Regions from separate parts of the Plantibacter sp. MCCC 1A11337 genome, predicted to be linked through region 1. Evidence: predicted binding sites of a transcription regulator. Region 1 holds the regulator's gene; the other holds the start of a gene.

Region 1 (7,216 bases):
GTGCACGTGTCCGCCAAGGACAAGGGCACCGGCAAGGAGCAGTCGATGACCATCACCGGTGGTTCGTCCCTCGGCAAGGAGGACATCGAGCGCATGGTCCGCGAGGCCGAGGAGCACGCTGCGGACGACAAGGCCCGCCGCGAGCAGGCCGAGGTCCGCAACAGCGCCGAGCAGCTCGCCTACTCGATCGACAAGCTCATCAAGGAGAACGACGACAAGCTGCCCGAGGACGTCAAGACCGACGTCCAGGCTGATGTCGACGCCCTGAAGAGCGCGCTCGCCGGTGAGGACGAGGACGCGGTGAAGACCGCGTTCGACAAGCTCAACGAGAGCCAGGTCAAGCTCGGCGAGGCGATCTACGCCCAGGCGCAGGCCTCCGAGTCCGCCGCAGGAACCGAGGCCCCGGCTGAGGAGGCGACCTCGGACGAGGACGTCGTCGACGCCGAGGTCGTCGAGGACGAAGACGACAAGGACAAGAAGTAACCATGACTGACGAGAACCAGAACCAGAACCAGGACGATCCCATCATTCGTGACAAGCGACGGATCGACCCGGAGACCGGCGAGGTTCGTCAGCCTGGCACCGAGGGGGTTGACGCCGACGCGTCGGCCCCCTCGGGCGCACCTGCCGAATCCGCCGACGCCGACGCACCGGCCGCCGACGACGAGCTGACCGTCGAGGACATCCTCAACGCGGCTCCCGAGGAGCCCGTTCAGGGCGGCGACCTCTCCCCGGCCGAGCAGCTCGCTGCAGAACGCCTCGGCGACCTGCAGCGCGTCACGGCCGAGTACGCGAACTACCGGAAGCGCACCGAGGCCGGCCGTGAGGTGGAGCGCGAGCGCACCACCGGCGAGGTCGCCAAGGTCCTGCTCCCGGTGCTCGACGACCTCGACCGCGCTGAGAAGCACGGCGACCTCGAGGGCGACGCCCCCTTCACGCAGATCGCGGCCAAGCTCCGCGGTGCTGCCGAGAAGCTCGGGCTGAAGCCGTTCGGAGTGGTCGGCGAGACCTTCGACCCCAACGTGCACGAGGCCATCTTCCAGCAGCCCACGCCGGGCGCCGAGGGCGAGACCGTCCTCGACGTCGTGGAGACCGGGTACCACCTGGGCTCCACCCTGCTGCGCGCCGCGAAGGTGGTCGTCGCGGTCCCGGCGAGCTAGCCATGGCGAGTCAGGACTGGTTCGACAAGGACTTCTACAAGGTCCTCGGCGTCAAGAAGGACGTGACGCCGGCGGAACTGAAGAAGGTCTACCGGAAGCTCGCCCGGCAGTACCACCCGGACTCCAATCCGGGTGATGCGAAGGCCGAGGCGAAGTTCAAGGAGATCAGCGAGGCCCACTCGGTCCTCGGCGACCCCGAGCAGCGCAAGGAGTACGACGCCGTCCGCGCCATGGGCGGTGGAGCACGCTTCACCGCTCCGGGTGCCGGCGGCGGCCAGGGCGGCTTCGAGGACGTCTTCGGGTCGATGTTCGGTGGTGGTGGCGGTGGTCGCCAGAGCTACAGCTACCAGCAGGCCCCGCAGGGGTACGAGGACATCCTCGGCGGCATGTTCGGCCAGGGTGGCTTCGGCCAGACCACCGGTGGCTTCCGGGGCTACGGCGGACCCACGCCCGGCCGCGACATCACCGCGCACACGACGATCGACTTCATCACGGCCACGCAGGGCGACACCATCTCCCTGCAGACCTCCGAGGGACGCACCATCAAGGTGAAGATCCCGGCGGGCGTGTCGGACGGACAGAAGATCCGCCTGCGCGGCAAGGGGCAGCCGAGTCCGGACGGCGGCGAACCCGGCGATATCGTGGTCACCGTGAGTGTCCGCAAGCATCCCGTGTTCGAACGCGACGGCCTGAACCTCCGCGTCACCGTACCGGTCACCTTCGTGGAGGCCGCGCTCGGCGCCACGATCGAGGTCCCGACGCTCGGCGGCGACCCCGTCAAGCTGCGGGTCGCCCCCGGTACGCCGAGCGGTCGCGTCCTCCGCGTCAAGGGCCGCGGTGTCGCGACGACGAAGGGCACCGGCGACCTCCTGGCCGTCGTGCAGATCGTCGTCCCGGCGCACCTCGGCGGCGAGGCCAAGGAAGCACTCGAACGGTTCCACGAGCTGGAGCCGAAGGACAACCCCCGCGACGAACTCATCGCTCGGGCTCGGGGCTAGTAACCAGCAGCACACGGAAGGGCAGAGAGCATGGACGAGCATTCGCCGGTCTTCGCGATCGCGATGGCTGCCGAGCTCGCCGGCATGCACCCGCAGACCCTCCGGCAGTACGACCGGCTCGGTCTCGTGTCGCCGACGCGGACCGCCGGGAAGTCGCGCAGGTACTCGATGCGCGACATCGCCCAGCTGCGTGAGGTGTCCAGGCTCAGTGCGGAGGGCGTCAGCCTCGAGGGCATCTCCCGCATCCTGACCCTGGAGAACGAGGTCAGCTCGCTCCAGGGTCGGGTGCGGGAGCTCGAGCACGCGCTCGCCAACGCCCTGTTGCGGACCCCCGGCAACCGGGTGTTCGCCGCAGGTATGGAGGGGAGCGTCGTCCCGATGCGGAGCGGTACCCGCACCCGCCGCCGGACCGAGGTCGTCGTCTGGCGGCCGTCGCTCTCCGAGTGACCGACGAAAGCGCACTCGTGGTCGTCATCCCACATGGATGACGACCACGAGTGCGCTTTCGTGTGAGCGTAGGGTTGGGGCATGAGCGCGCAGCCCGTGGTGACGAAGCCGGACCCGGCGCAGACCGCACCCGCGACGGCCCGGAGGCGGCGCGGCGCCCGGCTGACCGGACTGACCGCCTACCCGCTCATGTACTTCGGTGTCGTCGCCGGCGTGCTTCCGCTGCTGACGCTCGTCGTGATCGGCGCCCCGATCCTCGTCGGCGTCCTGCTCGGTGCGGGCGAAGCCGAATGGGTCGACGGCTTCTCGCGCGTGTTCGGGTTCATCCTGCTCTTCCTCACACCGCCGTTCGGTGCCTGGGTGTGGGGGTACGTCGCGCTCGGGGTCGTCGCCTTCCTCGGTGGCATCGCGCTCAGCCTGCGGATCCTGCGGCGTCACGGCGTGCGTCGCGCAGGAGCCGTCACGCACTGGGGCATGTGGGCCACCGTCCCGCTGCAGCTCATCTTCGCGGTGATCAGCCTCGTGATCGTGTTCGGTGCGATCGCGTCCGTCCGCGCCGAGGACGCCAGTGGCCTCGAGACCGTGCGAGCCTTCGGACAAGGCGTCGCCATCGCCACGGTCGTCAACCTCCTCGTCTCCGCCGGGCTCGGTGTCCTCGTCTTCCCGGCCGTCCTCCGGGCCGTGAAGGCGGAGAAGCCGGCTCGACGCGTCCGCCGACGGTGACGCCGTTCCTCGTATCGCGTGGCCGGTTACGCTGAGGGGATGCCCGAGTTCTCCTTCGACGCGCTGCGCCGGTTCCCCGATCACGAGGCACCCAACCTCTTCGCCGTCGACGCGACCGATCGGCTCCTGCTCGACGAAGCGGCCGAGGCCCTGGCCGGGCGGGTGCCGACGCCCGGCGAGATCGTCGTCGTCGGCGACGCCTACGGGGCGCTCACCCTCGGTGCCATCGCGCTCCTCGGGGCGACGGACGTCCGGGTCCACCAGGACGCCGCCGTCGGAGAACGTGCCCTCGCGGCCAACGCCGAACGGCTCGGCGTCGACGGCGGCTTCCGCAACCTGCCGCTCGGCGAGGGGCTGTTCTCCGGCGCATCGCTCGTCCTCCTCCAGTTGCCCAAGCACCTCGAGGCACTGCACGAGATCGCCGCCGCCGTGGCCCGCTGGAGCGCTGCGGACGTCCGTCTCCTGGCCGGTGGCCGGGTGAAGCACCTGACGCCCGCGATGAACAAGGTCCTCGGTCGGAGCTTCTCGACCGTCACCGCGAGCCTCGCCCGGCAGAAGTCCCGGGTGCTCCGCGCCAGCGACCCGGTGACCCCCGCCGTCGAGGGAGAGCGTGACGAGGCCGACACCACGGTCTCGACCACGCTGCGGGCCGAACACCACGCCGACATCGGCCTGACCATCGCCGCCACCGGCGCGGCGTTCGCGGGGACGAAGCTCGACATCGGCACCCGCTTCCTGCTCGAGGCGCTGCCGGAGATCGCGTCCGACGCCCGGACGGCCATCGACCTCGGCTGCGGCACCGGCGTCCTCGCGGTGTCGCTCGCCATCGCCCGACCCGAGCTCGCGGTCATCGCGACCGACCAGTCCGCCGCAGCGGTCGCCTCGACCACCGCGACCATCGCCGCCAACGACGACACCGACCGCCGACTGGCCGAGCGCATCACGGTGCTCCGCGACGACGGCCTGTCGATGCAGCCGGACGCGTCAGCCGACCTCATCGTCCTGAACCCGCCCTTCCACAGCGGGACCACCGTGCACACGGGCGTCGCGCACGACCTGTTCGCCGAGGCCGCGCGTGTCCTGCAGCCGGGTGGCACCCTCGCCGTCGTGTGGAACTCGCACCTCGGCTACCGGGCGGCGCTCGAGCGGCTCGTCGGCCCGACGACGCAGCTCGCGCGCAACCAGAAGTTCACGGTGACGATCTCGCGCCCCCGGGCCGCCGGCGAGCCGCGTCCGTAACTCCTGCTGCTTGGACCGCTCGACGAGCACCGGCCGCTCGAGCGCCGGCATCGTCGACAGTCCGGACGGGCGTTGCAGGAGTCATGTGCGTCAGGCGGCGTTCCAGAGGCGCTCGATGCGCGACGTCGCAGCCCGCGTCGGGGTGGTCCCGACGTCCCAGGTGCGGCGCCGAATGTGCCCGTATGCTGGCCCGATGTCCGAGCCGCCCACCCCCGCAGACGGAGCGGGTCGCGACGCACGCCGGGCGGACCAGCACGAACTGACCGCGGTCGAGCGCTGCATCGACGACCGGGCCAACCGGCTCCTGCGCGACGCCCCCGACGGTGGTGCGCGGGCGAAAGCCGTCGAGTTCCTCGTCTTCGGGGCGAAACAGGCGTGGGCGTGCATCTTCGGCGCAGCGATGCTCACCGTGATCGTCGCCGCCCGCCTCTGGTACCCCGACGACGTCTGGCTCGCCCGGAACGACGCGCTCGTCATCGCTGCGATCGTGATCCAGGTGGTCATGATCGCCACGAGGCTGGAGACCGGTCGCGAACTCTGGGTGATCGTCCTGTTCCACATCGTCGGGACGGGTATGGAGCTGTTCAAGACCGGGATCGGGTCGTGGGAGTACGACGGCGGCGGGGTCCTGCACCTCGGCTCCGTGCCGTTGTACACCGGGTTCATGTACGCGGCCGTCGGGTCGTACATGGTCCGCGTGTACCGGCTCTTCGACTTGCGGTTCGACCGCTATCCACGGGTGTGGCTCACGACGATCATCGCCGCCGGCATCTACGTCAACTTCTTCAGCCAGCACTACGTCGTCGATCTGCGATGGGTGCTGCTCGCTGCCGTCCTCCTCGTGTTCGCACGGACGATGATGCACTTCCGCGTGTTCCGTCGGACGCACCGCATGCCCGTGCTGCTGGCGTTCCTGCTCGTGGCCTGCTTCATCTGGATCGCGGAGAACATCGGGACGATCACGGGCGCCTGGCTGTACCCGAATCAGGAGGACGGCTGGCAGCTCGTCCCGCTCACCAAGCTGGTTTCGTGGTTCCTCCTCATGATGATCTCGGTGGTGATGGTCACCTGGGTGTACCCGCCCAGGCGGCCCGATCACGTGCCGACCTGAGCCGCCTGCTGTCAACGGTTTCGGAGCGCGGTCCGCACACCGGGTAGGGTTCGGGAGTGAGCGGCCCGAGCCCGGTGATCGCTCGTCCCCTTCCGGAGAGCAGCCATGGCCCAGCGTCAGCCCCAGGATCCACGATTCCGTGATCGTGGCGGCGCCCGGCCAGCCCCCATGCAGGCGGGTCACGTTCAAGCCGGCCCGGCCCGGCCCGCCCCGGCTCGACCTGCCGCCGCTCCACGACCCGCGTCGCCAGCCGTCGGCATCTCCGTCCCGGCGGCGGCCGCCGCACCCCTCCCGCGGACGAACCACCTCTTCGCCGGAGCGCAGTTCGCGTTCATCGCCTCGATCCTGATGCTCGGGCTGTACATCGGCCTGACCTCGACCTGGACCCTGCTGGAGCCCGACTTCCTCATCGGGCTCTCCCTGACGGCCGCGGCCACGTCCCTGCTCTTCGCCGTGCCACCGTCCGGCGCGCTCCGTGGCCTGCTCGTGCTGGTGCCGACCATCGACATCCTCGCCGTCGGCTTCTTCCGCGACACCCTGCCGAACCTGCCGACGTCGGGTCTCCTCATCGTGATCCCGGTCCTCTGGCTCGCGGGTGGGTTCGGGGTCTCGGCCCTGCCCGTCCCGGTCTTCGGAGCGATCTTCGTCTCCCTCATCCCGGTGGCGCGCGCCGGTGCATGGCCGACGACGCCTGGCGGGTGGGGTGCGATCTGCATCCTGCCGGCCCTCGTCCTCATCATGACCGTCACCGTGCATCTGGCCGCGCGTCAGCTCCGCGCCCATGAGGGACGGGCGCGAATCGCCCTCGCCGCGGCGACGGAGGCGGCGGCCATCGCGACGACGGTCTCGGAATCCGTCGACGCCGCCGTCGCCTTCTTCCGGCCCGACGGCACGGCGGCGCTCCGCAACGCGGCGACGTACGAGCAAGCCGAATTGGCCGGGTTCGACCGGAAGACCCGCGCCGGTGTCCACGTGTACGGACCGGACCGGAAGACTCGGGTGTCGCCCGAGAAGCAGGTCATCAACCGGGCGCTGCGCGGGGAGAGCTTCCGCGGCGAACTGTATTGGATCGGCGAGCCGGGAGACCAGCGCGCCATCATCGGCAACGCGCGACAGGTGCACACCGACGACGGCGCGTTCGTGGGCACCATCACGGTCGGGCACGACGTCACCGACCTCGCCAATGCGGTGGCGCTGCGCGAAGCGTTCCTCATCGACGTCTCGCACGAGCTCCGCACCCCGTTGACGTCGATCATCGGCTACCTCGACCTCCTCACCGAGGGACATGACCTCCGGCAGCTCGGACTGGAGCGCGAGGTCTCGACGATCCAGCGCAACGCGGAGCAGCTGTACGCGATCATCGGCGACCTGCTCGCGGCGGGGGACGCCGAGATGCGGGTGCGCATCGCCCTCACCGACGTCGCCGACATCGCCCGGGCGAGCGCGGCCGCGATCCTGCCGCAGGCGTCGGAGGCCGGTGTCGCCGTTCGGGCCGAGATCCCTCCCCACGTGGAACTGGAGGGCGACGGCGGCCGGCT
Region 2 (7,216 bases), on a different contig from region 1:
TCGCCGAACGCCAGCATGCCGAGTCGGCGGGACATGAGCGCGAGGAGGGGGACGAGGACCGCGACGGCGATCGTCATGGGCACGACGTCCTGCCACCCGAGGTCGGCGAGCGAACCCATGCCCCAGCTCGCGGCCGCGATGGCGGCGTTGAGGTCCGCCCGCAGCTGCAGGTAGTCGTTGAACGCGTTGAGGACGGCGCTGATCGCGATGCCGATCACGATGAGCCGGAAGCCCTGGACGCCCTTAGACCACGCGAGGAGATAGACGACGAGCGCCGTCGCGAGCCCGCCGATCAACGCACCGGACACCGTGGCCGCATAGTTCCCGCCGACGACGAGGGTGACGATGAGCGCGCCGGTGAACGCGCCGGAGTTGAAGCCGATGATGTCGGGACTGCCGAGCGGGTTCCGGGTGATCGACTGGAAGATCGCACCGGAGAGCCCGAGCGCGATCCCGCCGACGACGGCGATCACGACCCGCGGCAGGCGCCACTCCCAGACGATGCGGAGAACGCTCTCCGAGCCCGTGCCGGTGAACGCGGCGAGCAGCTTGTCGAGCGGGATGCGGTACTCGCCCTGGGTGAGCGCGAAGGCGCCGACCCCGACGACGACGGCGACCAGGGTGCCGACGACGACCAGCTCGCGCCGGTGGACCACCCAGCTGACCCGACCGACCCGCACGGTGCGCCGACCCGGCTCGGCGACCGCGGTCACAGCCCCTGCGCCTTCGAACGGCGGATGAGCACGATGAGGAGCGGGGCACCCACGAACGCCGTGACGATCCCGACCGGCATCTCGCCGGGGACGGCGATCCGCCCGACGAGGTCGGACAGCAGGAAGATGATCGGCGCGAACACCATCGTGAACGGGAGTACCCAGCGCTGGTCCGGTCCGACGATGGCGCGGGCGAGGTAGGGCGACATGAGTCCGAGGAAGGCGATCGGTCCGGCCGCCGCGGTGGCCGAACCGCACAACAGGGTGATCGCGACGACCGAGAGCACCCGCGTCCGGAGCACCTTCGTGCCGAGCGAGGTCGCGAGGTCGTCTCCGAGGGCGACGGCGTTGAGTGACCGCGAGACGACGAGCGCGAGGACGACTCCGACGATGAGGAACGGCAACACCCCGAGGAACACGTCCATCTGGCGGTTTTGCAGTGATCCAGCCTGCCAGAAGCGGATCTTGTCGAAGATGTCGGGGTTGCGGATCGTGATGGCGAAAGTCACCCCCTGCAGCGCTGCGGAGAGCGCGACGCCGGCGAGCACGAGGCGGACCGGGGTTGCCCCGGCGCGGCCCCGGGAGCCGATCACGTACACGATGACGGAGGCGAGGCCCGCGCCGGCGAAGGACCACCACACGTACGAGCTCAGGTCGGCGGTGCCGGCGATGGCGACGGCGAGCACGACCGCGATGTACGCGCCGGCGTTGACGCCGAGGATGCCGGGGTCGGCGAGCGGGTTCCGCGTGACGGCCTGCATCATCGCTCCGGCGAGACCGAGCGCCGCTCCGACGCCGATGGCCAGGAGCATGCGCGGCACCCGGAACCCGGTGACGAGGATCGCGTTGGTGTCGTCGCCGCCCTGCGTGAGGGCGCGCCACACATCTGCGGCACTGATGGTCCCCGAGCCGATGAAGAGGCTGCCGACGGCGATGGCGGCGAGCACGACGAGCGCTGCGACGAGGAGGAGCCAGCGTGAGGCGGTCGATCGGGCGATGCCGGTCGACGTCTCTCGTGCGCGGGCGGCCGCGGTCGGGAGCCGCAGGCTGTCGAGGTCGGCGCTCACCGGCTCATCGGTTGTCTTCGGCCTTGCCGTGTCGCCAGTAGCCCATGAACGCGACCGACTTGCGGTCGACGCCGCACCCGGAGACGAGGTGTCGGCGGAGCGTCTTGATGGCCGACGCCTCTCCGGCGAGCCACGCATAGAGCGGTGCGCTCTCGAGGACGGGGCCTCCGGTCGCGTTGACCGGTGCTTCCCAGAGCAGCTCGGTGTCGACGTCGACGTCCTCGAGTGCCGGCTGCGTGGCGATCGTGGCGGTGTCGACGCTCGGCGCGAGGCGGCTCGCGATGCGCTCGACCTCGGGGATGAGCAGGGTGCCCACGGGCTGGTCGCCGCGCGGGAGGACGACGACCTCGATCCCGTCGGGCTTCGTGGACAGGGCGGCGATGTCGTCCTCGTGCGGCAGCTCGACGACGGCGATCCCGCGCGCGGTGCTCGGCAGGCGCTCGAGGATCCCGGCGATCCCGGGCAGGGCCGTCTCGTCGCCGGCGAGGAGCACCTGGTCGACGGTGGCCGGCGCATGCCAGTCGATGCCGCCGGCCGGGACGGCCGACCGGGCGTTCGGGACGTTGACGACGAGCTCGTCGCCGACCTTCGCGTCCATCGCCCAGGTGGACGCGGGGCCGACGCGGCCGTGCAGGGCGATGTCGACGTCGAACTCGGCGAGCTCCGGCCGGACCTCGCGGATCGTGTACGTGCGCATCGGGTGACGCTTGTCGTTGGGCAGCAGCCGCCAGGCCTGGTACCAGTCGTCGTGCATCGGCAGCTCGTCGAAACCGGTGTCGGGCAGCGGGAAGAGCAGCTTGATGCGCTGATCGTGGCGGTTGTCCGCGATGTGCTGGACCTCGGGGCCCGTGAACGTGAAGCGCCGATAGCTCGGGCTCACCTGCTCGATGCGCCGGACGACGGCTGCGAGGAGGATGAAGATCGAGTCGGGGGTCTGTTCACTGAGGCGAGGCATCGATAGGTAAGCCTACCCTTCGATGCGCTGAAGGTCACCCGCCGATCGCACCTTGTCGGCGGGGAGTGGCGGTGGTAAACTTGAGTCAGATTCACTCAAGTTTTGAACAGGAGATCCTACCCATGCCAGCAGGCCAGACGCCTCAGCAAGAGGATCAGCGCAGCGCGCTCGAGCAGTACGGCGTCAACCTGACCGAGATCGCCGCCTCCGGCAAGCTCGATCCGGTCATCGGCCGCGACGCCGAGATCCGCCGCGTGAGCCAGGTCCTCACGCGGCGCACCAAGAACAACCCCGTCCTCATCGGCGAGCCCGGCGTCGGTAAGACCGCCGTCGTCGAAGGCCTCGCCCAGCGCATCGTCGCGGGCGACGTCGCCGAGAGCCTCAAGGGCAAGCAGCTCATCTCCCTCGACCTCTCCGCGCTCGTGGCCGGCGCCATGTACCGCGGGCAGTTCGAGGAACGCCTCAAGGCCGTACTCAAGGAGATCGACGAGTCCGACGGACAGATCATCACCTTCATCGACGAGCTCCACGTCCTCATGGGTGCCGGCGGCGGCGAGGGGTCCGTCGCGGCGGCCAACATGCTGAAGCCCATGCTCGCCCGCGGCGAGCTGCGGCTGATCGGCGCGACCACGCTCGACGAGTACCGCGAGTTCATCGAGAAGGACGCCGCCATGGAGCGTCGCTTCCAGCAGGTGTTCGTGGCGGAGCCGAGCGTCGAGGACACGGTGGCCATCCTCCGCGGCCTCAAGGAGCGGTACGAGGCGCACCACAAGGTGGCCATCGCCGACAACGCGCTCGTCGCGGCGGCAGCCCTGTCCAACCGCTACATCACGTCGCGGCAGCTGCCCGACAAGGCGATCGACCTCATCGACGAGGCTGCCAGCCGGTTGCGCATGGAGATCGACTCGGCCCCCGTCGAGATCGACGAGCTCCGACGCAGCGTCGACCGTTTGAAGCTCGAGGAGCTCGCCCTCAAGAAGGAGAAGGACGACGCCTCGAAGGAGCGCCTCGCCCGCCTTCGGGAGGACCTCGCGACCCGCCAGGCCGCGCTCGGCGAACTGCAGGCGCGCTGGGAGCGCGAGCGCGCGAGCCTCAACCGGGTCGGCGACCTCAAGAAGCAGCTCGACGCCGCCCGGAGCAAGGCCGAACGCGCCCAGCGCGAGGGCAAGCTCGAACAGGCGTCCAAGCTGCTCTACGCCGACATCCCGCAGCTCGAACGCGAACTCGCGCTCGCGGAGTCGGCCGAGCAGGACACCGACGGCGAACCCCGGATGGTCAACGACCAGGTGACCGCCGAGGACATCGCCGCCGTCATCGCCGCGTGGACCGGCATCCCCGTGGGTCGCCTGTTGCAGGGCGAAACGGAGAAACTGCTGCACCTCGAGCAGGAGCTGTCCCGCCGACTCATCGGGCAGCACCGTGCGGTCGCCGCCGTGTCCGACGCCGTCCGGCGCACCCGGGCCGGCATCTCCGATCCCGACCGCCCGACCGGCTCCTTCATGTTCCTCGGCCCCACCGGCGTCGGCAAGACCGAGCTGGCGAAGGCGCTCGCCGAGTTCCTCTTCGACGACGAGAAGGCCATGGTCCGCATCGACATGTCCGAATACGGCGAGAAGCACTCGGTCTCCCGGCTCGTCGGTGCACCTCCGGGGTACGTCGGCTACGAGCAGGGAGGGCAGCTCACCGAGGCCGTCCGTCGACGCCCGTACTCCGTCGTGCTGCTCGACGAGGTCGAGAAGGCGCACCCCGAGGTGTTCGACATCCTCCTCCAGGTGCTCGACGACGGCCGATTGACGGACGGACAGGGGCGCACCGTCGACTTCCGGAACGTCATCCTCGTGCTGACGTCCAACCTCGGCTCGCAGTACCTGATGGACGCATCGCTCTCGCTCGAGCAGAAGGAGGAGGCCGTCCAGCAGCTCGTGCGCCAGGCCTTCAAACCGGAGTTCATCAACCGTCTCGACGACATCGTCGTGTTCCAGCCGCTCAGCGAAGCGGAGCTCGGCCAGATCGTCGAGCTCTACATCGATCGCCTGCAGCGTCGACTGGGCGAGCGTCGGCTGCACCTCGCGGTCACGCCCGATGCGCGTGCGTGGCTCGCGGAGCGCGGATACGACCCCATGTACGGCGCGCGTCCGCTGCGTCGACTCATGCAGCGGGAGATCGACGACCGCCTCGCGCGGGCGATCCTCGACGGCTCGATCCGCGACGGCGACACCGTCCACGTCGGGCTCGCGAGCGACGGCGACGGCCTCACGGTCGAGCGAGCGGTGGTCCCGGCCTAGCCCGGCTGCTTGCGGCCAGCGCGGTGCGCTGACCCGAGCGCAGCCTATCGACGTGAGCGCGCCCCTCCGGAGGGGTGCGCTCGCGCGTCTGCCCTGCGCTCGCGCGACAGCACCGCGCTGGCATTGACCCCCGAGTGGGGGAGGAAACCCCTGGTGCCCGACGGATGCCGCGCACTAGCGTGATCCTCGCGGTGGGCCCGGTCGGCGCGCCCTGAGAGGACACGATGTCGCACGCAGCCCCGATCACGACGCCCGAGACCAGCGGCACCGCCGCGCCCCTCTGGCGTCACGCACACGCCCCCGCCTGGTTCTTCTTCGGCGGCCTGGCGCTCTGGCTGTTCCTGCTGCTGGTGCCGCACGTGCTCCTCGGCAACCCGGCGGTGGTCCCCGCGTGGATCCTGCTCGGCTCAGGGCTGGCCGCGTCCACCCTGCTGCTCATCATGGCTCGACGTCTCCAGTCGGGCGACGGCGTCACGACGGCGACGCTCCTCTGGGCGGTGCTGGTCGGAGGCTTCATCGCCATCACGCTCGGCAGCACCTTCGACTCCCTCATCGGCGTCGCCGCGACCGATGCCGGCGAGAACCCGCACGACATCGGGCTCTTCTTCGCCGGGGTCGCCGAGGAACTGGCGAAGATCATCGCCGTCGTGATCGTGGCATGGCGGTTGCCGGTGAAGACCGCCCGCGGTGGGCTCTTCGTCGGCGGTGCCGTCGGCATCGGCTTCGCCGTCCTCGAGAACCTCTGGTACATCGGACAGGGATGGGCGGCCGGCGTCGAAGCATCGCAGAAGCTCGCCGCCGGCTCACCACCCCTCGAGACCATCCTCACGCACCCGGCGTTCCAGGCGGCCGGAGCCGCGTTCGCCCGGACGATCTTCGACCCGGTCGGCCACCCACTGTGGACGGCGCTGCTCGCCGCCGCGGTGTTCGCCGCTGCACGCAACGGACGGTTCCGGATCACCGTGGGGGTGCTCCTGACCTACCTGCTCGTCGCGGTCATGCACGGCCTGTGGGACGGTAACACCGTGCTCTGGGGGCTGCTGTTCCCGGCCATGCCGGTGCTCAAGGTGCTCGTCGTCCCGGCCATGATCGTGCTCGTCGTCGCCTTCGCGCTCATCTGGCGGGCGCAGGCCCGTCGCATCAACCGCGACGCCGGCGTCGTGTCGCTCCACGTCCCGCGTCGCGAGCGGAAGCGGGCCTGACCACCGGACGCGCGAGGTCTGCTGCGATCCGGGCATGCCGGGGAGTAGCGTGAAGCGCACCCGATCCGCGACGCCGAGGAGACACCCATGCTGGGACGCAAGACCTTCGAACAGCGAGAGGTCGACCAGGCGAAGACGATGATCGCCGCGCTGGTCGCCGGACGCGAGACGCTGGCCGAGGCCGGGGCGGACCCCGCAGCGTTGGCCGTGGTCGACCCCGAGTTCTTCACCGGTCTCACCCTCGTGCTCGACCGGCCGTTCGTCCACCGGGTGCGCTCGGTGCTCGGGAAAGGTCCCGGGGCCCTCAACGAGCTCGAACTCATCGTCGCGTCGATCCTCCACCACGACCGGGTGTTCACGGTGGGGACCGTGTTGCAGTACGCCGAAGGGGCGTCGTTCACCGGCCTCGTCCCGGGCGAGACGATCCGGCTGAGCGCCGAGCAGTTCGAGCGCCTCGCCGTCGGCGTCTTCGCCGAGTTGGAGGAGTTGTTCGTCGAAGCGGTGTGAGGTGCGGCGTCGGCCGCGAGTCTGCGTCACGCACTCCGCGGACGGTGCCACGATCAGCTCGTGAGCTCATCGACGTCCGGACCGATCGCCCTGCGGCACGGCGCGAAACTCCGCCTGATCCTGTCCGCCGTCATCGGCTTGGGCGTCGGGGTGGTCACTGGCCTGACCTGGTTCTGGGCGGGGGCGATCCTGGCCGGCTGGGGAGCCACGTGCGTCGTCTTCATCGTCTCGCTCTGGGCGCGTATCTGGCGGATGGACCCGGCACGCACGCGCGAGCATGCGACCTCGGAGGAACCTGGACGGACGACGAGCGAGGTCCTCATCGTGCTGGCGAGCGTCGGGAGCCTCGTCGCCCTCAGCGTCGTGATCCTGCAGGCGCGGGCGTCGACCGGCATCGAACAGGGCCTGCTGGCGGGGTTCTCGGTGCTGAGCGTCGCCATGTCGTGGGCGCTCATCCACACGATCTACACCCTCAGGTACGCACGCA

The links. Region 1 encodes HspR, which represses chaperone genes until heat shock. Its sites were predicted from a motif close to AAGTTGAGTCNNNNNGACTCAACTT; they were not measured.
Region 2: a site for HspR is predicted at 2,813-2,837, ahead of HOW07_RS07250 (ATP-dependent Clp protease ATP-binding subunit). Genes of this name have one in related genera too.

What each region holds. Positions count from the first base shown of each region.
Region 1 covers NZ_JABJWX010000002.1:905,947-913,162, forward strand. Annotated here, with positions in the region: gene dnaK (molecular chaperone DnaK) at 1-483, shown strand, start outside; gene HOW07_RS11695 (nucleotide exchange factor GrpE) at 486-1,160, shown strand; gene HOW07_RS11700 (DnaJ C-terminal domain-containing protein) at 1,163-2,158, shown strand; gene HOW07_RS11705 (heat shock protein transcriptional repressor HspR) at 2,189-2,605, shown strand; gene HOW07_RS11710 (hypothetical protein) at 2,687-3,328, shown strand; gene HOW07_RS11715 (methyltransferase) at 3,368-4,567, shown strand; gene HOW07_RS11720 (DUF817 domain-containing protein) at 4,761-5,678, shown strand; gene HOW07_RS11725 (cell wall metabolism sensor histidine kinase WalK) at 5,784-7,216, shown strand, end outside.
Region 2 covers NZ_JABJWX010000001.1:1,568,857-1,576,072, reverse strand. Annotated here, with positions in the region: gene HOW07_RS07265 (iron chelate uptake ABC transporter family permease subunit) at 1-713, opposite strand, end outside; gene HOW07_RS07260 (iron chelate uptake ABC transporter family permease subunit) at 710-1,780, opposite strand; gene HOW07_RS07255 (siderophore-interacting protein) at 1,785-2,735, opposite strand; gene HOW07_RS07250 (ATP-dependent Clp protease ATP-binding subunit) at 2,858-5,020, shown strand; gene HOW07_RS07245 (PrsW family glutamic-type intramembrane protease) at 5,245-6,222, shown strand; gene HOW07_RS07240 (hypothetical protein) at 6,310-6,729, shown strand; gene HOW07_RS07235 (DUF1345 domain-containing protein) at 6,790-7,216, shown strand, end outside.